DNA from 3 places in the Anoxybacillus sp. FSL W8-1294 genome. Region 3 is predicted to be linked to each of the others. Evidence: riboswitches for the same ligand, from Rfam matches in the RefSeq annotation. Region 3 holds a riboswitch; each other region holds the start of a gene.
The links. Region 3 has a riboswitch for S-adenosylmethionine ahead of NSQ23_RS11310 (methionine biosynthesis PLP-dependent protein). Riboswitches for the same ligand answer to the same signal wherever they lie in the genome.

Region 1 (7,924 bases), 1.4 Mb from region 3:
ATCACTTGATCAATCGTTAAAATGGGCATGATGTTCACCTCTTTTTCGTTTTTTCAGCGAACGATGTATTCACTAAAATGGAATGCTCAATGTACGATGGCAACTCGTTTGCTTCTTTCATAATGTTTTGAAGATGGTTCCATTCTTCTTCATCTAAAATCGGATCAGTTGCGTATGAACCTTGTTGTTTATAGCGATCGACGACTTTTTCAATGAGAGCGATATCTGTATTTTCAAAGTACGGTTGAATGACTGTTGCAATTTCTTTCGCATCATGTGTTTGTACCCATTGTTGTGCTCTATAAAGGGCACGCGTAAATTTTTCGATGACATCTTTATTTTTGTCGATAAAACTTTGTTTTGCCATAAATGTCGTATATGGGAGATGACCAGATTCCGTTCCGAATGAAGCGACAATATATCCTTTTCCTTCTTGTTCAAAAATGCTAGCAGTTGGCTCAAATAGTTGGACGAAATCGCCTGTTCCGCTTGCAAATGCATTGGCAATATTAGCAAAATCAATATTTTGGATGAGATTTAAGTCTTTGTGTGGGTCAATGCCGTGTTGTTTGAGAACGTATTCTCCGACCATTTGTGGCATGCCGCCTTTTCTTTGCCCTAAAAATGTACTTCCTTTCAATTGATCCCATGTAAAGTTGGCGATTGGTTTTCGTGAAACTAAAAATGTTCCGTCTGTTTGTGTCAACTGGGCAAAGTTAATAACAGGATCTATTGCTCCTTGACTATACACGTAAATGGACGTTTCGGAACCGACGAGCGCAATATCCGCTCCGTTCGATAAAAGTGTCGTCATTGTTTTATCGCCGCCCCACGTCGTATTCAGTTCGATATGAAGCCCTTCTTCAGCAAAAAAACCTTTCTCAATCGCGACGTATTGAGGTGCGTAAAAAATCGAACGAGTTACTTCGGCAATGCGCAACGTTTTTACATCATTTGATGAGCAGGCTGTAAGTAAAAACATGAAAATAATGAACAAAAATCCCCATTTTCGCATCCTCTTCCCCTCTTTCCTTTCGTTTGCTTTATCGTATGCGCCTAATAAAAATGTGTGAATGCCCGAAAAAGAAAACCGCCGTGGCAGATGACACGACGGTTTAATTAATCGAATGCAAAGCAATTAATTCATATGTAACGATCGTTGTTTCGTTTTCAAGAACAAGTTTTTTGACAATCGCTTTTCCCGTTGTTTCTCCGTGTTTTGTTCGTCTTACTTCTAATGGGACATCAAGCGGATATAAACGATAGCCTTCTTTTTGTAATACAAATAAGTTGTGTTCAATTCGTTTTTCTTTTCCATTTGTGACGATCATTGTTTGTACTTCTAACGGCATACCCATAGGATCACTCCATATTCCACATTTTTACCTTCATTGAAACACATTTATGACGATTACACAACTGCATTTCATATATTGATACTATATCACATAAATAAATCATATGACCTAGTAATAAATTTTATTGACAGGACAAGAATGTAAATGATACGATGACAATAAGTTTGAAAGAGAGATGTTTGAATATTCATTTCTTTTTAAAGCGAAGTGTTCACGTATGAGGGGAGTTTTTTATTACATGAAACAATTTCATTCATTTGGGTGGTATGCGGCTCGCATTGCCCCGTATTTGCCTGAGGAAGCGTTCCGTCCTGTTCCGTCTCGTCTGTTTGGTGGTCTTGCTTACATGCTCGTTTTAGTTAGCAGCATTGTCACGATTTCTTTATTTGATCTCCATTGGTTATGGAACGGATTGCTTTCAGTTGTTATTGGATTTTGTTTTGCTGGTTTAGGGTTTTTAGGACATGAAATTTTGCATGGAACAGTTGTCAAACGGGCGTGGCTTCGTGATTTGTTAGGAGGCATTGCATTTTTGCCACTTTGCACAGGTCCAAAGTTGTGGAGAAAATGGCATAACGCAACGCATCATGTGCATACACAACATGAGGAACTTGATCCGGATGCGTGGCCGACGATCAAACGTTTAGCTCAAAGTCGTTTCCTCCGTTGGATTTATCGCATTCCGTTTCCGATTCGTGCGGCTTTTTCGTTCTTGTCTTTAGCAGGGATGTTTACAGTTCATTCGCTTCATATGCTTCTTCATTTTTGGAAGGATTTTGAAAAAGGAAATCGTCGTGCCGTATTCTGGCAATTTGTCTTACCATGGTCGGTATGGATTGGGTTATTGTTGATGATCGGAGTAGAAAAATGGCTCTTTGCGTTCGTTCTTCCACTACTTATTGGAAATACGATCGTGATGGGATACATTTCAACGAACCATCGCTTAAATCCGCTCGTTCCAGTTAACGATCCATTAGCAAACAGCTTAACTGTCATCGTTCCGAAGTGGGTCGACGTATTGCATTTTAACTTTTCGCACCATACAGAACATCATTTGTTCCCAGCGATGAGTTCAAAATATTATCCGCTCGTTAAACAATATATTAAACAACTATGGCCGGATCGTTATTATGAAATGCCGATGACAAAAGCGTTAATTGCGCTATGGAAAACACCACGGCTTTATCACGAACAAACAGAACTAATCGAGCCGCGTGAAGGATATGTATACGGCACGCTTGGATATGGATTAAATATAGATGACCTTTCGCATAAAGTGAAAGAAAATGTTATAGGAAAAATGGTAAAAGAAAAATAAAGCGTTGCATCTCGGCGCTTTTTGTTTTTATAAAGAAAACAAGACGTGGACAATTCGCCACGTCTTATTATTTTCTTGCATGTTTTATTATAGGGGAGATGTGTCATTGAAAGCTATTTCATTTTTTCTTTTAATTTGCTTTTAATATAATTTTTCGTCTTCTCGTCATTTTTTAGCCTCCTTTTGTTCGTTTTTGTATACTACTATATGTTCCATTTCGTAAATGGTTTGTACAAACTTTGTACAAACAATAAAAAAAAGAAAAAAGCTGCCGAAACAGGCAGCTTTTGTTGTTTACGCGATTGGCCCACCGAGTTTTTCGATGCGTGGATCAATGTTTGTGAATTTTTTAAAGTTTTCCTGGAACTTCGCCGCAAGCTCTTTTGCTTTTTGTTCATATGCTTCCTGATCTGCCCATGTGCTTTTCGGTTGTAACACTTCATCAGGCACACCGGGAACGTGAAGCGGGATATGAAGACCGAAAATAGGATCTTGAACGGTTTCTACGTTGTTTAATTCCCCTTCTAACGCTGCTTTTACCATCGCGCGTGTATACGATAGCTTCATTCGTTCACCAACGCCGTATCCACCACCAGTCCAACCGGTGTTTACTAAAAACACTTGAACACCGTGGGCGTCAATTTTTTGACCAAGCATGTCTGCGTAACGCGTTGCAGGAAGCGGTAAAAACGGTGAACCGAAGCATGTAGAGAACGTTGCTTCCGGTGCTGTAATTCCGCGCTCTGTGCCCGCTAACTTGCTTGTATATCCGCTTAAGAAATGATACATTGCTTGTTCTTTCGTTAATTTACTAATTGGCGGCAATACCCCGAATGCATCTGCTGTTAAAAAGACGATCGTATGCGGATGACCTGCAATGCTTGGTTGAACAATATTATCCATCGCTTCGAGCGGATATGCTGCGCGCGTATTTTCAGTTAATGTTGCATCGTCATAGTTTGGTATGCGCGTGTCTGGGTCAACGATGACGTTTTCTAATACAGAGCCGAAGCGAATCGCATCAAAAATTTGTGGCTCTTTTTCACGTGATAAGTTAATGCATTTGGCATAACATCCACCTTCAATATTAAAAACACCGTTGTTTGACCAACCGTGCTCGTCATCGCCAATTAACCGACGGTTTGGATCAGCAGAAAGCGTTGTTTTTCCTGTACCAGATAAACCGAAAAAGAGCGCGACATCACCTTCTTGACCGACGTTTGCTGAACAGTGCATCGGGAAGATTCCTTGTTCTGGCAATAAAAAGTTCATGACAGAGAAAATGGATTTTTTCATTTCACCAGCATATTCTGTTCCACCAATTAGTACAGTGCGGCGCTCGAATGAGATGATAATAAACGTTTCTGAGCGCGTGCCGTCAATAGATGGATCAGCTTTAAATGTTGGTGCAGAAATGACTGTAAATTGTGGTTCATGTGTTTGTAATTCTTCCGCTGTTGGACGAATGAACAATTGATGGGCAAATAAGTTATGCCAAGCAAATTCGTTGACAACTTGAATCGGCAAACGATAAGCTGGATCTGCGCCTGCAAAGCCATTAAATACAAATAGTTCTTCTTTTGTCATTAAATAATCGATCACTTTGTTGTAAAGCTTATCAAATACCTCTCCAGAAATAGGTTGATTGACAGTTCCCCAATCAATTTTATGTTTCACAGACGGTTCTTCGACAATATATTTATCCTTTGGAGAACGGCCTGTATATTTTCCAGTTTTTGCACAAATTGCTCCTGATGAAGTTAGGATGCCTTCTTTCCGAGCTAGTACTTTTTCTACTAGTCGTGGTACAGATAAGTTATGAAAAACCCCATCCCTTTGTAAGAGTGTTGATAATTTGTTTGTCAGTTCAATGGAATTCATTGGACAAAACCTACCTTTGTTTGATTTATCTTTATGTAAAAAGTATAACACATTTTGATAAATAGTCCATACTAATTATTGTATTTTTCTTCAGTTTAATTTCAAAATAATCCATATAGAAAAACGTTGACTCGTTTCGTACAGATGTGATATGATGCTGAGATGAACGGATACTCTTATCCCGAGTTGGTGGAGGGAGACAGGCCCGATGAAACCCAGCAACCGTCACATACGTGAAAAGGTGCTAACCTGTGGCAAGGGAACGCCCTTGAACGATAAGAGTGAAAGGCGCAGACAAATGCAAAAACCTTTCCTCTGAGGGAAAGGTTTTTTTCACGATAGACCATAATAAGAGGGATGAGTACCGTATCATTTGTCATTATACTGAGGAGGAATGTTTGAATGCCTAAACGTCGTCTGTTTACATCTGAATCTGTAACGGAAGGGCATCCGGATAAAATTTGTGACCAAATTTCCGATGCGATTTTAGATGCGATTTTAGCAAATGATCCAAATGCGCGTGTTGCGTGCGAAACGAGTGTAACAACAGGACTTGTTTTAGTGAGCGGAGAAATTACAACATCTACATATGTAGATATTCCGAAAATTGTCCGTGAAACGATTCGTGGAATTGGCTATACGCGTGCAAAATACGGTTTTGACGCAGATACGTGCGCCGTATTAACATCCATTGATGAACAATCCCCAGATATTGCGATGGGTGTTGATAAAGCGTTAGAAGCTCGTGAAGGACAAATGACAGATGAAGAAATCGAAGCGATCGGTGCAGGAGACCAAGGATTAATGTTTGGTTTCGCGTGCAACGAAACGAAAGAGCTTATGCCGCTTCCAATTTCACTTGCCCATAAACTTGCGCGCCGTTTAGCAGAAGTGCGTAAAGAAGACATTTTACCATACTTACGCCCGGACGGAAAAACGCAAGTGACAGTGGAGTATGATGAAAACGGCAAACCTGTACGCATCGATACGATCGTTGTTTCTACACAACATCATCCAGAAATTACACAAGATCAAATTGTGCGCAACATTAAAGAACATGTCATTCAACCTGTCGTTCCAGCGGAGTTGATCGATGAAAACACAAAATATTTCATTAACCCAACAGGTCGTTTCGTCATCGGTGGTCCACAAGGTGACGCAGGGTTAACAGGACGCAAAATTATCGTTGACACTTACGGTGGTTATGCTCGTCACGGCGGTGGGGCTTTCTCAGGAAAAGACCCAACGAAAGTAGATCGCTCGGCAGCATATGCGGCTCGTTACGTAGCGAAAAATATTGTCGCAGCAGGTCTTGCGGATAAATGTGAAGTGCAATTAGCATATGCGATCGGTGTGGCGCAACCTGTATCGATCTCAATCGACACGTTCGGCACAGGCAAAGTGTCTGAAGATGTATTAATTGAAGTGGTGCGCAACAACTTCGACCTTCGCCCAGCAGGCATTATTAAAATGCTCGATCTCCGTCGCCCGATTTATAAGCAAACAGCAGCTTATGGCCACTTTGGTCGCACAGATATCGACCTTCCTTGGGAGCGTACAGATAAAACGGAAGCGTTAAAACAACAAGCATTAGAGTTAGCGAAGTAAGGAAAAGAGGAGAGTTACAAGATGTAGCTCTCCTTTCCTATTTTTTAAGTAAGAACAGAAAGTCAACTACCCCCACTTAGCTAACGCTTGAAGTGAGGGCTTGCAACTCCCCAGAAGTGCAAACGGACTCTGTCCTCCTTCCTTGACTTGGGGTTGCATCAGGGGCAGGTTGACGACTACCCAACGACGCAGGTCATGCCTGCATCGTTACCGATTCTCTCGGCATGTCTGTTGGCAGTACTTGGCTTCCACACACAACAGACGGACCCACGCTCGATGTTTTACGGTTACAACGTTTCCTGTAACCAACTCCATACATCGAGTAGCAGTTACTGGAGTGCCTTTATTAAACGGTTTTCTCCACGCCTCTATTATATCATACACAAAAGAAAGGGGGAACGCGCATTCCTCTCCCACTTACTCCCTTTGTTCGTTGAAGTGGGAGTCTCCTGCGCGAAATAGGATGAAGCCCTAAGTAAATGCGCGACACGGCAACGCTAACAGCAATAGGTAAAAGACAAACAGCAAGCGCTGGAGCGTATAGTAAAAACGGAACGATGACAGAAAATATTGCAGTCGTATGTCCTGATGGAAATGAATGGTCAGTTAATGGGTTTTTTGTTACTTTCGTTTTATGCAGTGAAATATACGGTCGTTTGCGAGGATATATTTTTTTCATCATTGCGACAGGAATATGGCTAAGTGCTAAGGCGATCGCACTTGCGATAGCAGTATCGCGCCATTCATCCCGCAATAGCCAAATGGCTAGCATAACCGATGTAATTGAAAATGTAGCCCCTCCAACGTGTGTAATTGAACGAAAATAGGTGTTTAGCCATTTTTGATCAAAATAACGATTAATGCTGTAAAATAACTTGCACTCCCAATCGTACCATTTTCGTAACATAAGCAAATCCCCCTGATTTTATGATAAAATACATATGTGAAGTCAATAATAAAACAATGTAAAAATACCACGCTTATTTGTCGCGTGGTTTGTTTACTTGAAGTGATTTATAATATTGTCCTTTTTCGACATATTCGCGACGAATGCGTGCCATTTCACGCTCGTCTTCTTCGGTTAGTTCACGAATCACTTTCGCAGGGCGACCGAATGCAAGTGTGCGTGGCGGGATTTTTTTTCCTTGTGGAACGAGGCTGCCAGCGCCGATAAAAGCACCTTCACCAATTTCAGCACCGTCTAAAATGATGGAGCCCATGCCGATGAGGGCGCCTTTTCGCACGATGGCACTATGTAAAATGACCTGATGGCCAACGGTGACATCATCTTCAATGATGAGTGGATTGTTTGGGCTTTGGTGAAGGACAGAGTTGTCTTGGATGTTTACACGGTTGCCGATGATCGTTGGTGCGACATCTCCACGAATGACGGTGTTGAACCAAATGCTCGTTTCTTCTCCGATCGTTACATCGCCTGTAATAGTAACGTAATCTGCAATAAAGGCGGAAGGTGCAATGTTTGGTGTATGTTCTTTATATGGATAAATCATTTCACTCGTCCCTTTCAGTTCAATTTGTTATATTTAGTGTACAAATTTTTCGTCTATTCGTAAATATAAAAAGGAGGGGTGTATATGTGGAAATGGGAAGGAGAAAACGCAAAAGGAACGATTGTGATCGTTCACGGTGCAGCTGAGCATCATGGACGATATAAATGGCTTATTGAAATGTTTCGCATGCACGGTTTTCATGTTGTTGCAGGAGATTTACCAGGGCAAGGAACGACATCACGCAGTCG
Region 2 (7,924 bases), 150 kb from region 3:
AAATGTCGCCACCGCCTCTTTTAAAAACGAATAGCCGCGAAATGGCGAATATTTATGATATGTCGGGTTGGCAGCCGCTTGCTGAAGCGCGGCAACAATATGCGGAGGCGTCGGCTGATCCGGGTTTCCTTGTCCTAAATTAATAACATCTCTTCCTTCAGCAATGACCGCATGTACTTTTTGGACGAGCGAAGCGAAGAATTGCTTCGGTAGTTGCTGTAACAAGTTCGATTGCGGAAATGTCGTCATTTTTCCCACCTACTTCACAAAAAGGTTGAAATTCTAGTCAAACATCATATATTGTAAAAATCAAAATGTAAAGAAAATTTTTTTGAGGTCAACAACCCAATGACTAAAGTCATGGGCTTGTAAGCCCCATGTTGACCAGACCAAGGCTTGAAACAGAGCCTACGTTATAGATGTCATGACACGTTCGGGTGCTTCTCCAGCCCGTTCCTCTGTCGTGCAAGATTAAACAAGCGTGGTGGGTAGCGCTAGTGTCTTGCACATAACAAGCATCTATAACATGGTCGAGGAGAATATGACCTGCGTAAGCAGAGGAAAGGGGAGGACCCTATGGTTTTTGTGTTAGACACAAATAAGTGTCCGCTTGCTCCTTGTCACGAAGCAGTTGCGAGAAAGCTGTTGAAACAAGGGAAGGCGGCGATTTACAAACGATTCCCATTTACCATTATCTTGAAAAAATCAGTGGACGAATCAGAAAATGAAACAACATATCGGCTAAAAATCGACTATGGAAGTAGACATACAGGATTAGCGATTTTGCGAGGACAAGAAGTGGTATGGTTAGGGCAACTTGACCATCGCACAGACATCAAGGAAAGAATAGATAAAAGGCGTGCTTTTCGTCGAGCAAGACGAAATCGAAAAACAAGATACAGAAAACCACGCTTTCTGAACCGCAAGCGAAAGGAGGGGTGGTTGCCGTCATCACTAGAGAGTCGTGTGCAAAATATCCAAACATGGGTTAGCCGTCTAAAAAAGTTATGCCCCATTGGGTATATATCATACGAAAATGCCAAATTCGACACGCAACTCATGCGAAATCCTGAAATCAGTGGCATTGAGTATCAGCAAGGCACGCTTCAAGGATACGAAGTAAGAGAATACTTGCTTGAAAAGTTTGGACGAAAGTGTTGTTATTGCGGAAAAGAAAACGTTCCACTTGAAGTGGAGCATATTATTCCAAAATCGAGAGGCGGGACAGATCGAATAGATAACCTTTGCCTTGCATGTCGAGATTGCAACCAAAGAAAAGGAAACCAAACAGCAGAAGAGTTTGGCTGTCCACACATTCAAAAACAAGTCAAAGAATCATTAAAAGACACAAGTATCATTAACGCAACAAGACGGAAAGTGTACGAAGTATTAAAGCAGGCAAGATTAGATGTTGAGTGCGGAACAGGTGCACGAACAAAAATGAATCGTATTCGTTTAGGTTTGCCGAAAACACACTATTTTGATGCCTGTTGCGTTGGAGAAAGCACACCAAACCACTTGTACTTCAAAACAAAAGAAGTGTTATTCATCAAGGCAAAAGGGCGTGGCAGTCGTTCACGCACAAACCTAGATAGATATGGCTTCCCAAGGGGTTATCTTGCAAGACAAAAGTTCTTCTTTGGCTTCCAAACAGGAGACATGGTTAAGGCTATTGTTCCAAGAGGAAAATACAAAGGCGTGTGGTTTGGTGAAGTGGCATGCAGGAAGACTGGAAATTTCGACATCAAAGGAAAAGACGGTAAACGTATCGCACAAGGAATCAGCTATAAATATATTCAAGTCATTCAGCGATTTGATGGATATACTTACAGAAAGGAGGAAGCGGAGCTTGCACAAGGCGCAATTCCTCCCCGTGCCTAAAGGCAGGGGCTTCCTTGCGTGAGTTTCGTGAAACGAATGAATATTGCTTGTATACAAATGGACATTGCCTTTGGGGAGCCGGAAAAAAATAAACAAACCGTCGTGCGCTACATGGAACAAATTGCCCGTAACGTCGACGTCGTCGTCTTGCCAGAGCTATGGACGACAGGATACGATTTAGCGAGACTTGGCGATATCGCCGATGAAAACGGCGAAGATGCAAAAACGTTTCTTTCTTCGCTTGCACGTGCGTACAATGTGCATATTGTCGGCGGATCGGTAGCGAAAAAGACAGAAAGACAAATAACGAACACGATGTATATCGTCGATCGAAACGGCGATGTCGTTTGTGAATATAGTAAACTTCATTTGTTCAAATTGATGGATGAACATAAACATTTGCAAGCTGGGGAAACGACGGGTATATTTTCGCTTGACGGTGTGACGGGCGCAGGCGTCATTTGTTATGACATTCGCTTTCCGGAATGGATTCGCGCTCATGTGCTTCACGGTGCCGAAGTGCTATTTGTCGTCGCCGAATGGCCGCTCGTTCGCCTGCATCATTGGCGCACGTTGTTAATGGCGCGCGCGATTGAAAATCAATGTTACGTCGTCGCTTGCAACCGCGCAGGAAAAGATCCGAACAACGAATTTGCCGGCCACTCGATGATTATCGATCCGTGGGGAAATATTCTTGCGGAAGGAAATGAACAAGAAACGGTCATTGTGGCGAATATCGACATAAACGAAGTGCAAGACGTGCGCGCGCGCATCCCGATTTTTGCCGATCGTCGCCCAGATGTGTATAAAATTTTTGAAAAAAGGGATTGACAAACAAGCATAAAGCGATGTATGATTCGAATCAAGCGAATTCACGAAACTTTTTCACTGTTCAAAACATTTAAATAATGGTAAACACTCTTATCAAGAGCAGGTGGAGGGACGAGCCCGATGAAACCCGGCAACCGGCGATGACGCACGGTGCTAATTCTTGCAGCAGTAGGCTGAGAGATAAGAGGTGCGAAGCAAACTTCAAACCTCTTTCGTTCAGCGAAAGAGGTTTTTTATTTATGCTAAGGGAGGAATTACTATGTACGAACCGTTAACAGAGCAAAAGGCGGTCGCGCTCGCGATTCGTTTAGGGCTATTCCAAGAAGATGCACTTCTTTCATGCCAAGAAATTGGCGATGGCAACTTAAACCTCGTCTTTCGCATCGTCAACGAGCGCACAAACGACAGCATCATCATTAAACAAGCGTTGCCGTACGCGAAAGTCGTCGGCGAAAGCTGGCCGCTTACATTAAAGCGCGCGACAATCGAAAGCCAAGCGTTGCGCACGTTCGCAAGCTACGTCCCTCAGTATGTACCAAAAGTGTATTATTCCGATGAGACTTTAGCGATTACGGTGATGGAAGATTTGTCGCATTTACAAATTGCACGCCGCGGGCTGATCGAAGGAAAAACATTTCCGAAGCTTTCTGAACATATCGGTGAGTTTGTCGCGAAAACAGCTTTTTATACGTCTGATTTCGGCATGAATCAACAACAAAAAAAGAAGCTCGTGCAACAGTTTACAAACCCTGAACTTTGTAAAATTACGGAAGATCTCGTCTTTACCGACCCGTTTTTTGACCACGACACGAACAGCTTTGAAACGGAGCTTCGTACAGACGTCGAACAACTTTGGCAAGATGATGAACTCAAGCGCGAAACAGCGAAATTAAAACGGCTCTTTTTAACAAAAGCAGACGTGTTGCTTCATGGCGACTTACATACCGGAAGCATATTCGCAAGCGACGATGACACGAAAGTAATTGATCCAGAATTTGCATTTTACGGTCCGATCGGCTTTGATTTAGGGCAATTTTTTGCCAATTTACTATTAAACGCCCTCTCTCGCCATGAAAGCGAACGCGAGCCGCTCTTTACGCATATTGAAAAAACGTGGGACGTGTTTGTTCGTACATTTACGACATGTTGGCAAGAAAGCAACGAACCGTATGCGCGTGTTTCTTTCGTGCTCGACGACATCATGAACGACGCGCTCGTCGAAGCGATCGGATTTGCGGGTTGCGAAGTCATTCGCCGCACGATCGGTTTAGCGCATGTGGCGGACCTCGATGAATTGCCGCTTGAACGGCGACTCGAAGCGAAACGGCACGCTCTTCGCCTCGGACGCGAACTCATCGTGCAACGTGAACATTTGCCGATTCATGCTATCAAACGTCTCGTACAACAAACCGCACATGTCAACAGCTAGGAGGAAAATGATGAAATCTGTACAATGGCACGATACGCATATTACGATTTTAAACCAACAAGCGTTGCCTCATAAGACTGAATATTTAGACTTAAAAAACATAAAAGACGTATGGGACGCGATCGTCGCGTTAAAAGTGCGCGGGGCGCCGGCGATCGGCATGACCGCTGCCTTCGGGTTAGCGCTTGCGGCAAAATCGTATGAAACAAACGACTTAGCACAGTTTCACGCCAATTTAAAGCGCGACCGCGACTATTTAGCGAGTTCGCGCCCGACTGCCGTCAATTTATTTTGGGCGCTTGACCGGCTCATGAAAAGCGTCGCCAACGCCACCTCGGTCAATGAAGCGAAAACGACGCTCATTCATGAAGCGATTTGCATTCAAGTTGAAGATGAAGACGTATGCCGACGCATCGGCGAACATGCCCTTTCTTTGTTCCAAGACGGCGATCGCATCATGACGATTTGCAATGCGGGGGCGATTGCAACGGCGCGTTACGGCACGGCGCTCGCACCGTTTCATTTAGCGAAAGAAAAAGGAATGACGCTTCATGCGTACGCTTGCGAAACGCGCCCTGTGCTGCAAGGTGCGCGGCTTACCGCTTGGGAACTTTCGCAAGCTGGCATCGATGTGACGCTCATTACAGACAATATGGCGGCGCAAACGATGAAAGCAAAGCGCATTTCTGCCGTCATCGTCGGGGCAGACCGCATTGCCGCCAACGGCGATACAGCGAACAAAATCGGCACGCTCGGCTTAGCGATTTTAGCGAACGCGTTCAACATTCCGTTTTACGTCGCCGCTCCGCTATCGACGATCGACTTACAGACGGAAACAGGCGACGACATTCCGATTGAAGAACGGGCGAAAGAAGAAGTGACCCATATCGCTGGTGTAAACATCGCGCCGAATGTGAACGTGTACAATCCTGCATTTGACGTTACGCCGCATGAACTCATTACCGGCATCATTACCGAAAAAGGCATCGTGTCTGGCGACTACAAAACGAAGCTACCGACATTATTTGAGGAGGTTTCCGCATGAAAAAACTATCAATACTCATCGTGCTTATATTTGCCCTTTTAACAGGGTGCACGAATGAACAAGACGCCGTATCGAAACCGGCCGAACAGCCGAAACAAGAAGCGAAAGAAGAAGCAAAAGGAGAAACAGAACAAGCCGACATTCCAGAAGCGTTACAAAAGCCGATTAAGATTGCTGCCATTATGCAAATGTCGATCGGCACGTTTTCATCGCAATATATCGCCGGCGTAAAAGAACAAGTCGCGAAATTTGGCGGCGACGTGCAAATTTATAACGCCGACAACGATTTAACGAAGATGGCCTCATACGTTGAAACAGCAATCAACCAAAACGTCGATGCCATTTTACTAGACCACGGACGCGCCGACGCGCTCAAAGCGCCTGTTGAAAAAGCGCTCGCGAAAGGCATTCACGTCGTCGCATTCGACAACGACTTAAACATTCCGGGCGTCACGGTTATTGACCAAGACGATTACAGCTTAGCGTGGAAAACGTTAAAAACGTTAGCGGAAGATTTAAACGGTGAAGGAGAAATTGTCACCATTTGGGTCGGCGGTTTTACGCCGATGGAACGCCGCCACGTCATATATGAAGCGTTTCAAAAACGATATCCAAACATAAAAGAAGTGGCGAAATTCGGCACCGCAAGCGCCAATACTGCATTAGATACACAAACGCAAATGGAAGCGATTTTGAAAAAATATCCGAACAAAGGCGACATCGATGCGGTGTTTGCGACGTGGGATGAGTTCGCCAAAGGAGCGACGCGCGCCATTCAACAAGCAGGCCGAACAGAAATTAAAGTGTACGGCATCGACTTAAGCGATGAAGATTTACAAATCATTCAACAGCCAAACAGCCCTTGGGTCGCAACGACTGCTACCGATCCAGCGGAAGTTGGGCGCGTACAAGTGCGCTTTGCTTATCAAAAAATTGCTGGGGAAAAAACACCAAACATTTATTCACTTGAGCCGCATTTAGTGAAACGTTCCGATTTACCAAACACAGCGATTACGATGAACGATTTGCACAACTACATCCAAGGCTGGGGACAATCGAACGTTGCGGTTTCACCGTGGATGAAAACGTTAGAGGCAAAGGTGAATAAGCAATGAGCGGCTTACGCATGAATGAGATCGTCCATTCATTTGGTGACGTCACCGTATTAAACGGCGTGAACTTCCATGTCCAACCGGGCGAAGTTCACGCCCTTTTAGGAATGAACGGAGCAGGAAAAAGCACGTTAATGAACATTTTAGCCGGCGTGTTGCAGCCGACGCGCGGAACGATTGCCATCGACGGAAAGACGCACACCTTTTTTTCACCAAAAGATGCGAAACGAGCGGGCATCGGACATGTCGTACAAGAAGTCGATGCCGCGTTGTTCCCTGCTTTGTCCGTATACGAAAACGTGCTCGCCGAACATATCGTCGCGCAAAAACAACCGTTGTTTTCAAAAACGAAGCAACGTTCATTTGTCACACAGCTTCTTGCGCGCGTCGGCTTGGAACATTTGTCGCTCGATGCGCCCGTACAAACGTGCACGCTTCATGAAAAACAGCTCATTTTACTGGCGCGCGTCCTTTCCTCTTCCGCTCGCTACATCATTTTAGACGAGCCGACCGCCTCGCTTAGCGATGAAGAAACGAACCGGTTGTTTGCGATGATTGAACAGTTAAAAGCGCAAGGCGTGGCGTTTATTTACATTTCGCACAAACTTCACGAAATAAAACGCATTTGCGACCGCATGACGATTTTGCGCGATGGGACAGTCGTTTACGAAGGCGATGTGTCGCTAGCGACAGAAGATATCGTGCGCCATATGGTCGGACGGCAAACGGAGGTGCGCAATGAGCGTGTGCGCAACATAAGCAAAGAAACGATTTTTGAAGTAAAACAATTGTACATTCCAAAAACGAAAACGACGGTCGACCTTACTGTACGCCGCGGGGAAATTGTCGGCATCGCCGGCCTCGTTGGAGCGGGAAAAACAGAACTCGCCGAAAGTATGATCGCTCACGTAAAAACGACAGGCGAACGCATCGTCCGCGGCAAAAAACAAGCATGGTCGTCACCAAAAGACGCCATTGAAGCTGGCGTTTGTTTCATTCCAGAAGAACGGCGCAAACAAGGGCTATTTATGAACGAAACGGTCGAAAAAAATTTGACGGTGCGGCTATTGTCTAGCGTGTCAACGTGGCAATGGATTCGAAAACGAGACGAGCGGGCGCTCGCTACATCGCTCATTTCTTCGTTACATATTCGCCCGTCTTCGCCGACTGCGCTTGCGAAAAACTTAAGCGGCGGCAATCAACAAAAAGTCGTCATCGGGAAATGGTTACAAACAAATGGCGACGTCTTTATTTTTGATGAGCCGACAAAAGGCATTGACGTGCATGCGAAAGAAGAAGTGTTTGCGATTATTCGCTCGCTTGCGGACGAAGGAAAGGGGATTATTTATTTCACGAGCGAATGCCAAGAGCTTCTTCATATCGCCGATACCATTTACGTCATGGTGGACGGTCGCTTCATTAAGCGAGTGAAAGCATATGAAACGACATACGAACAGCTCGTTCATGACATGAGCGGAGGTGAATAAAGGTGAAATTTTTATATAAATACGGAACGATCGTTGCGATTGTTGTCGTCATCGCTTTTTTTAGCGCGACGCTCGACTCTTTTTTCACGTATGCGAATTTTAGCGACATTTTACGATCCATTTCTATCGTCACACTCGT
Region 3 (7,924 bases):
ACGTCCGCACCGCTTGTTCGTCCTCCAATTCAAACGACAGCACCGCACCAAATCCGCGCGCTTGATCGCGATGAATATCGTGTCCTTCATGAAAAGAAAGCCCAGGATAATATACGTGCGCAACTTTCGGATGATGATGGAGAAACTGCGCCAGCTGCAACGCCGAACGTGAAGCATAATCTAACCGAACGTGAAGCGTTTTTAACCCGCGCAACACGAGCCACGCATCTTGCACGCCAAGCACCGCCCCGAACGAATATTGCAGTTTGCGAAGCTGTTTTGCGAGACGCTCGTCTTTTACAACCGCCAGCCCAGCTACAACGTCGCTATGGCCAGCTAAAAATTTCGTCGCGCTATGCAAAACGACATCGACGCCGAGATCAAGCGGACGCTGTAACAGAGGGGTCGCAAACGTATTATCTAAAAACGTCAAACAACCGTGCGCTTTCGCAAGCTTCACAACCCCACGAATATCCGTAATTTTCAAAAGCGGATTCGATGGCGTTTCCATATAAATGACTTTCGTATTTGGACGAATGTGGCGCGCTACCGCATCTAAATCGGTCATATCAACAAACGTATGTTCGATGCCAAATCGGCTCAATACGTCCGTGATGATGCGATACGTTCCACCATACACATCATCGGTAATTAATACGTGATCTCCTTTTGACAACAATAAAAATGCTGTTGAAATGGCAGCCATGCCGGAAGCGAACGCAAAACCGCTCACTCCACCTTCTAATTCCGCAATCGTTTCCTCAAGCGCCTCGCGTGTCGGATTTCCCGAACGGCTATAATCGTACTTGCCAAACGTATCAAAATCAAACTGATGAAACGTCGATGCATGATGAATCGGGACGCTAACTGCCCCTGTTTGCGCATCAATTCGCCATTTATTATGAACAAGTTGTGTTTGTAAATCCATCTTTTACACCTCTTTCATGCGTTGAAACGCTTGAGTTAAATCGGCAATTAAATCGTCCGCATGTTCAATGCCGACAGAAAAACGCAATAAGCGATTACACACCCCGTTTGCGATGCGAATATCCTCTGGAATATCCATATGCGTTTGCGTCGCTGGATACGTAATAAAACTTTCGACACCGCCTAAACTTTCCGCAAACGTAATCAGTTTTAAACTTTGTAAAAAGGTATTCACCCATTTTTCATCGCGCACGCGAAACGACAACATGCCGCCTCTCCCCGGATACAATACGTCCGTCACATCTTCATGTTCGACTAAAAATTTATATATCGCCTTTGCGTTTTGTTCGTGCTGGCGCATGCGCAGCGCAAGCGTCTTCATGCCGCGAATTAACAGCCATGAATCAAACGGTGATAACACCGCCCCGATCGCGTTATGATACATCGCGAGTTGCTCGCACAGCTCTTTTCCTTTGGCGACAATGAGCCCGGCAAGCACATCGTTATGCCCGCCTAAATATTTTGTCGCGCTATGAATGACGATATCAGCCCCTTTCGTTAATGGCTTTTGTAACACAGGGGTATAAAACGTATTATCAACAATAAGAAGAAGCCCATATTGCTTCGCGAACGTTGCCACCGCTTCAATATCCGCCTCTTGCATAAGTGGATTTGTCGGCGTTTCTAAAAAAATCGCTTTCGTTTTGTCCGTCACATGCGCCTTTACCGCATCGAGATCGCGAAAATCGACGTATGTAAACGACAAACCGTATTTCTTCCACCCTTTTTCAAATAGCCGATACGTTCCGCCATATAAGTCGGCGGAAACGAGAAAATGGTCGCCGCTTTCAAACAGAGCAAACACCGTTTGAATCGCTGCCATACCTGAGCTACAAGCGAAACCTTGATCTCCTTCTTCTAGCTGTGCAATCGCTTCTTCGACAATATGCCTTGTTGGGTTGCCGGTTCGAATGTAATCGTACCCTGTCGACTGTCCGATTCCTTCATGCCGATACGCTGTTGAAAAATATACTGGCGGATTGACCGTCCCTGTCACCGTCTCGCTTCGATTGCCAATTTGCGCTAATATCGTTTCCACATGACTCATTCGCTCTCTTCCTTTCTAAAAAAATAAAAGCCTTCAAAGAAGAAGGCTTTTTTGTCCATAGACAATCGCTTCTTCTTATCTTCCGAATTGAACGCCAATTCGCTGGATTTAGCACCTGACCGCTTTCGGCTGGTTGCTGAAGGTTCATCGGGCCAGTCCCTCCCCTTCTCTTGATAAGAACGTAAAACGGTATTGAATTTTCTGATTTTTAATTAATGTACATCATTTACAACAAAATTGCAACTGTTTTCTTCACTAAAAGTTGTGCTTGATTTTTTCGCAACATGCCCCCCTCGCGCTTGTAAGGAAAAATCAGTGAGTCAATGATTTTTGCAAATCTTTGTCTAGGAGAGCATATCGCTTGTCAAGCACATGTTGTGATGATGAACCCCTTTTTTATATAAAAAACAACAGATAAGTCTTATCTGATATAACAGAACGCATACCTCCTTGTATAGGAATATGACAAACTTTATTTTTTACAATAATGTGAATTATATAGAATTTTGGACTATAAATCATGTAAAATATATCTTAAATTATAATTACTAGGAGGTATTCCAATTGAAAAAAATTCTTACTCTTACAATATTTCTGACTAATATTTTTGTATTCGGGTTTTACGAGTCTTTTTCATATGCATCAGAACTATCTGTTACAGAAGAAACAGAAAACGAAAAAGAGATTGTCGTTCAGTTCGATTTGTCTAATCAAGAAAAACACGAGATAAGTATCGTCGATGAATTTGGGAAAGAAATAACCTTTATCGTTGAGCCCTTTATTTTATCGGAAAGCATGAATTATGACAAAGTAAGTGTATTTTCGTATCAACATCTTTTTCCATATGGGAAGTCTACTTACCAAGTAAAAGCAACAACCCCTTATATGGGAATTAGTTATTTTATTGATGTTAACATTCCTAACAATATCGAACAATCCCAAATTATTAAAGCTTATTCCTATGATTATTGGATTATCGGAGGAACTCTGAATAACATTACTTTGAATCATACGGATAAAACAGCTAAGTTTTCTGCTGATGTATCATGGTTAGGAGGACTTGGTGGAGCAAATGTTTATGTTAAGGCAATTTTATCTGGGAATCTTCTTACTATAAGTACAAGAATGTAGGACGATTAATAAATATTCACTAGCTCTAAGAATGATTTTTATTATTTAATTGAAAACTAATTACTAAGGACGGAGAGCAATGGGATACTTTTCACTTGTAGCCATTATTATTTTTGCATTTTCACTATTTTTTCTTTTGAAATGTGCTTACCAGCTAAAAAAAAATAGCGATATACAAATTAAACAAAACGAACACATTATCCAATTACTAATAGAACAAAATCATAAAAAGAGATAATATGAACAAAATACACAGATCCAATAGAACCGACAACACTGTGTCAATAGCTTTTCTGTTTTGAAGTTGAGTACTCAATCACATTTTTTGTAGTTTGGCAGTGAAAAAGGGGGACAAAGATTGTCCCCCTTTTTCTCTCATTCCGCCGCAAGAGCATCGGCTTTTGTCGGATGGACGGTACCCGCTGGATGTTGTGGCGGTGCATAGATGGAATACAATTTTAGCGGAACGTTTCCAATGTTTATTACATTATGCCATGTTCCAGCAGGGACAAAAATAGCAGAACCGTCGCCCACTCGTCGTTCAAACGTTAGCTCGTTTTTCTTTTTCCCCATCCGTACAATCCCTTCGCCTTGTTCAATACGTAAAAATTGATCCGCGCCCGGATGAATTTCTAAACCAATATCCTCCCCGACACGCAAGCTCATTAACGTCACTTGTAAATGCGTACCTGTCCATAACGTCGTACGAAACATATTGTTTTGTTTCGTCGCTTCTTCTATTTGAACAACAAATGGATTCGGCCCGTAATCTTTCGCGGTTGCTGGCGGAAGCGGATAAGGCATGACCGGATATGGATACATTGGATACACGTAATGCGGATAGTAATAATACATGTTCTCACCTCTTTTTCATATTCATCGTCATGTTATGCACAACTGCCCGACCATGCGCCTCGCATGCAAAAATCGACAAATCAGAAATATATATGGTACATTAAAAAAAAGGAGGGAGATAATGAAAGCACCTGCTTTATTTCTTGCGCATGGATCACCGATGTTAGCGATTGAAGATAGCGCATATACATCGTTTTTAACAACGCTCGGAAAACACATGCATCCAAAAGCTATCGTCGTCTTTACTGCACATTGGACGACGCGTCAACCGACCGTTTCATCGATTGACGGAACGTATGAAATAATTTATGATTTTTCCGGTTTCCCACGTGAATTGTATGAAGTAACCTATGCTGCACAAGGTTCAGTCGAATGGGCAAAACGCGTCCAACATCATCTGAAGCACGTCTCACCTATCGTCAATATCGATGAAACACGTGGACTTGACCACGGTTCATGGGTATTGTTAAGCCGACTATTTCCAGAGGCAAACATTCCAATCATCCAAGCATCTGTCGTTCCGTGGTGGACACCAAAGCAATTGTTTCAACTCGGAGAGGCACTCCGCCCGTTGCGTGACGAAGGTGTCATGATCATCGGCAGTGGTGGCACAGTGCACAATTTAATGGCGCTTCGCTGGGATGAACAAACGGAAGCAGATTCTTGGGCTGTTGCTTTCGATGATTGGTTGCTTGCCCAGTCATCTGCCCATAGTGAAGATGTGTTTCACTATGAAGAAAAAGCCCCTTATGCGAAACAAGCTGTCCCAACACCAGAACATTTAGCACCGTACTGGATCGCTTACGGAGCAGGCGACCGCAAAGAAGCTCCACGCGTCTTATTTCGAGCATACGAGTACGGAAGCTTAAGTTTAATGGCTGTATCGTTTTAGAGGAGGGGTTCGGATGTGGCAAGAATTTAAAAAATTCGCAGTACGGGGCAACGTCATCGACTTAGCTGTCGGGGTCATTATCGGCGGGGCGTTCGGGAAAATCGTTTCTTCTCTCGTCAACGACATCATTATGCCGCTCGTTGGTCTTATTTTAGGCGGCATTGATTTTAGGGGGTTGTCTTGGAAAGTCGGCGAAGCGGAAGTGAAATACGGGGCGTTTCTTCAAACCGTCGTTGACTTTTTAGTTATCGCCTTTTCGATTTTTCTATTTGTCAAACTTTTAAACAACTTGCACGAGCGAATGAAAAAACAAGAAGAAACGAAACAAACCGCACCAACGATGACAAAAGAACAACAACTGCTCACAGAAATTCGCGATTTGTTAAAACAGCAAAAAGAAATGTCGTAAATGGCTGTCCGAAAAGTCGCATGTCATCCTATCAAGAGCTTATTGGACACTACAAGTAAGAGACTTGAGGCATCGCCCCAAGTCTCTTATCATTCTGCCGCAAGGGCATCTGCTTTTGTCGGATGCACCGTTCCAGCTGGGTGTTGCGGCGGGGCATAAATCGAGTACAGTTTAAGTGGAACGTTGCCCGTGTTAATCAAGTTATGCCACGTTCCCGCTGGCACGAAAATAGCCGATCCGTCCGCTACCTTTCTTTCAAACGTGAGCTGATCTTTCCTTTTTCCCATGCGCACAACGCCTTCCCCTTGTTCGATACGTAAAAATTGATCCACGCCCGAATGCATTTCTAAACCGATATCTTCTCCAACTTGAAGGCTCATTAACGTCACTTGCAAATGCGGCCCTGTCCATAGCGCCGTACGAAACATATTGTTTTGTTTCGTCGCTTCTTCTATTTGAACAACAAATGGATTCGGCCCGTAATCTTTCGCGGTTGCTCGCGGAAGCGGATACCTCATCATCGCATATGGATACATCGGCACATACATATAGCTCGGATAATAATAGTACACATTCCCACCTCTTTCAATATCATCAATCGCTATGTTATGCGCCGTGCTTGAACAACGTCCCTATGTCCAAAAAATTTATTGTAAAACGGAAGAAATCGTTGAAGGGCTGAAAGAAGGATTGAAAAAAAGCTTAGAACAACGTCGAGAAGAAGGAAGTACGGGAGCGGTTGGGGGATTAGCTTCGACATGTTTTCAAAAAGGGGCTTGCCCAAAAAGTCAGCGTAACTGACTTTTTGGGCAGCTTCAAACGTTTATGCATTCAACACAGCTTCTTCCTCGTCGCGCAAGTTGTGCGCAAGGCGACCGGAGGCGCTTGCGGCAATGCTTGCGACTAAATCGTCTAAAAACGTATGCACGCCTTTGCCACGTTTCGTATCAAGCTGCTTAATGATCCCGACTTTATTTTTATCGAGATGACCAAACGTTGTCACCGCAATGCTTCCGTATCCGAGCACTGCGCCGAGCGCCAACGTTTCATCGACGCCAAACAATCCTTCGTCCGTTTCAACAATCGTCTGAAGCGGTTCGGACAGCATGCCTTGCTCTGCGAGTTTATCAAGCTCGATGCCAACTAAAATCGCATGTTGCACCTCGCGTTTTTGTAGCACTTTTTCGACGCTTTCGATACATTCTGCCATCGTTAGCTCTTTGTTGTAAGGACTTTGCATTTCATATACAATCTCAGCAATGGCTGGAATCGTTACCCCACGTTCTGTTAATAACTGCAACGTTCTTTCGTACACTTCTTTACTTGTCACACGCTTCATTCCTCATCCTCCTCTCGTTCTATCATTATATCACGCAACGACAAAAAATGCAGAAATGTGATACGATAAAAAAGAACAACGTCGTAAAAGGATGGGAGAACATGCAAGAGTTAAAACTTCACAGCCAACATTTAAACGAAGAACTGGCGCTACCTGTGTACTGTTCAAAACCTGTTACACCGCTTTTTTATCATTCCATCGGCATAAAAGAGACCGAAGTGAAAACTACAGATGGCGCTGTCCGTAATTTCATTGAACCAAATCGTGCGCTTGCTCACGTTCTTCAAGCAAAACAAGCTCGCTATCATTACCACGAGTTTGACGGCGATCATTCATGGACATACTGGCAACCGGATTTACCGATCGGATTAAAAAAAGTTATTGAAATGTAACAGTATTTTCCGAAAATTTGTTATAATATATAAATATAATGATGAAAGGAGGAAATCGCATGAAATGTGGCATCGCGATTTTTCCATCAAAAAAAATTCAAGATTTTGCAAATTCGTATCGTAAACGGTACGACTCTCACTACGCCTTAATCCCACCGCATATCACGTTAAAGTATGCGTTTGAGGTGGAAGAGGACAAGCTCAATGAGCTCGTTCAACAACTTCGCAACGTCGCGCGCGAAACAGAGCCATTCACGTTGCGCGTCACGAAATTTAGTTCGTTTTATCCAGTCAACAATGTCATTTATTTAAAAGTGGAAAAAACAGAGCCGCTCATCAAACTACATGAAAAATTACATCGTCCACCGTTTATCGAACAAACGGACTATGCGTTCGTACCGCACATTACGATCGCACGCGATTTGTCAAACGACGAATATTCCGACGTATTCGGACGCTTTAACATGCAGTCCGTCCATTTTGAAGAACAAGTCGACCGCTTCCATCTGTTATATCAGCTTGACAACGGATCTTGGTCGACATACGAAACATTTCATCTCGGAAAGGAATAATCATATGTACGTCAAATACGGACAAGAGGAAACGCTTTGGCGCGACGCCCTGATCGTTCGCCGCGCCGTTTTTATTGACGAACAAGGGGTATCGGAAGAGGAAGAAATTGACGCATTTGAACAAACGTCCATTCATTTCGTACTATACGACGATGACAAACCGATTGCGGCAGGACGCTTCCGAACGATTGACGACATCGGTAAAATTGAACGCATTTGCGTCCTCCCTGCTTATCGCGGACGCGGCATCGGCAAGCGCATCATGAAAGCAATCGAACAATACGCAAAACAACATGTCA

Region 1: another riboswitch for S-adenosylmethionine. It lies ahead of metK (methionine adenosyltransferase); the one in region 3 lies ahead of NSQ23_RS11310 (methionine biosynthesis PLP-dependent protein).
Region 2: another riboswitch for S-adenosylmethionine. It lies ahead of mtnK (S-methyl-5-thioribose kinase); the one in region 3 lies ahead of NSQ23_RS11310 (methionine biosynthesis PLP-dependent protein).

What each region holds. Positions count from the first base shown of each region.
Region 1 covers NZ_CP150179.1:562,882-570,805, forward strand. The annotation lists gene NSQ23_RS03095 (ABC transporter ATP-binding protein) at 1-29, opposite strand, end outside; gene NSQ23_RS03100 (ABC transporter substrate-binding protein) at 35-1,015, opposite strand; gene NSQ23_RS03105 (DUF2584 domain-containing protein) at 1,116-1,358, opposite strand; gene NSQ23_RS03110 (acyl-CoA desaturase) at 1,597-2,676, shown strand; gene pckA (phosphoenolpyruvate carboxykinase (ATP)) at 2,971-4,557, opposite strand; SAM riboswitch class I at 4,731-4,839, shown strand; gene metK (methionine adenosyltransferase) at 4,960-6,165, shown strand; gene NSQ23_RS03125 (phosphatase PAP2 family protein) at 6,542-7,072, opposite strand; gene NSQ23_RS03130 (gamma carbonic anhydrase family protein) at 7,146-7,676, opposite strand; gene NSQ23_RS03135 (alpha/beta hydrolase) at 7,761-7,924, shown strand, end outside.
Region 2 covers NZ_CP150179.1:1,975,611-1,983,534, forward strand. The annotation lists gene NSQ23_RS10515 (pyridoxal phosphate-dependent aminotransferase) at 1-249, opposite strand, end outside; gene iscB (RNA-guided endonuclease IscB) at 577-1,881, shown strand; gene NSQ23_RS10525 (carbon-nitrogen family hydrolase) at 1,918-2,712, shown strand; SAM riboswitch class I at 2,800-2,899, shown strand; gene mtnK (S-methyl-5-thioribose kinase) at 2,972-4,141, shown strand; gene mtnA (S-methyl-5-thioribose-1-phosphate isomerase) at 4,128-5,186, shown strand; gene NSQ23_RS10540 (sugar ABC transporter substrate-binding protein) at 5,183-6,301, shown strand; gene NSQ23_RS10545 (sugar ABC transporter ATP-binding protein) at 6,298-7,785, shown strand; gene NSQ23_RS10550 (ABC transporter permease) at 7,788-7,924, shown strand, end outside.
Region 3 covers NZ_CP150179.1:2,126,827-2,134,750, forward strand. The annotation lists gene metC (cystathionine beta-lyase) at 1-928, opposite strand, end outside; gene NSQ23_RS11310 (methionine biosynthesis PLP-dependent protein) at 932-2,035, opposite strand; SAM riboswitch class I at 2,108-2,215, opposite strand; gene NSQ23_RS11315 (DUF5626 family protein) at 2,600-3,166, shown strand; gene NSQ23_RS11320 (cupin domain-containing protein) at 3,542-4,021, opposite strand; gene NSQ23_RS11325 (class III extradiol ring-cleavage dioxygenase) at 4,143-4,913, shown strand; gene mscL (large conductance mechanosensitive channel protein MscL) at 4,927-5,322, shown strand; gene NSQ23_RS11335 (cupin domain-containing protein) at 5,412-5,894, opposite strand; gene NSQ23_RS11340 (hypothetical protein) at 5,938-6,123, shown strand; gene NSQ23_RS11345 (phosphatidylglycerophosphatase A) at 6,146-6,661, opposite strand; gene NSQ23_RS11350 (alpha/beta hydrolase-fold protein) at 6,763-7,053, shown strand; gene NSQ23_RS11355 (YjcG family protein) at 7,113-7,625, shown strand; gene NSQ23_RS11360 (GNAT family N-acetyltransferase) at 7,630-7,924, shown strand, end outside.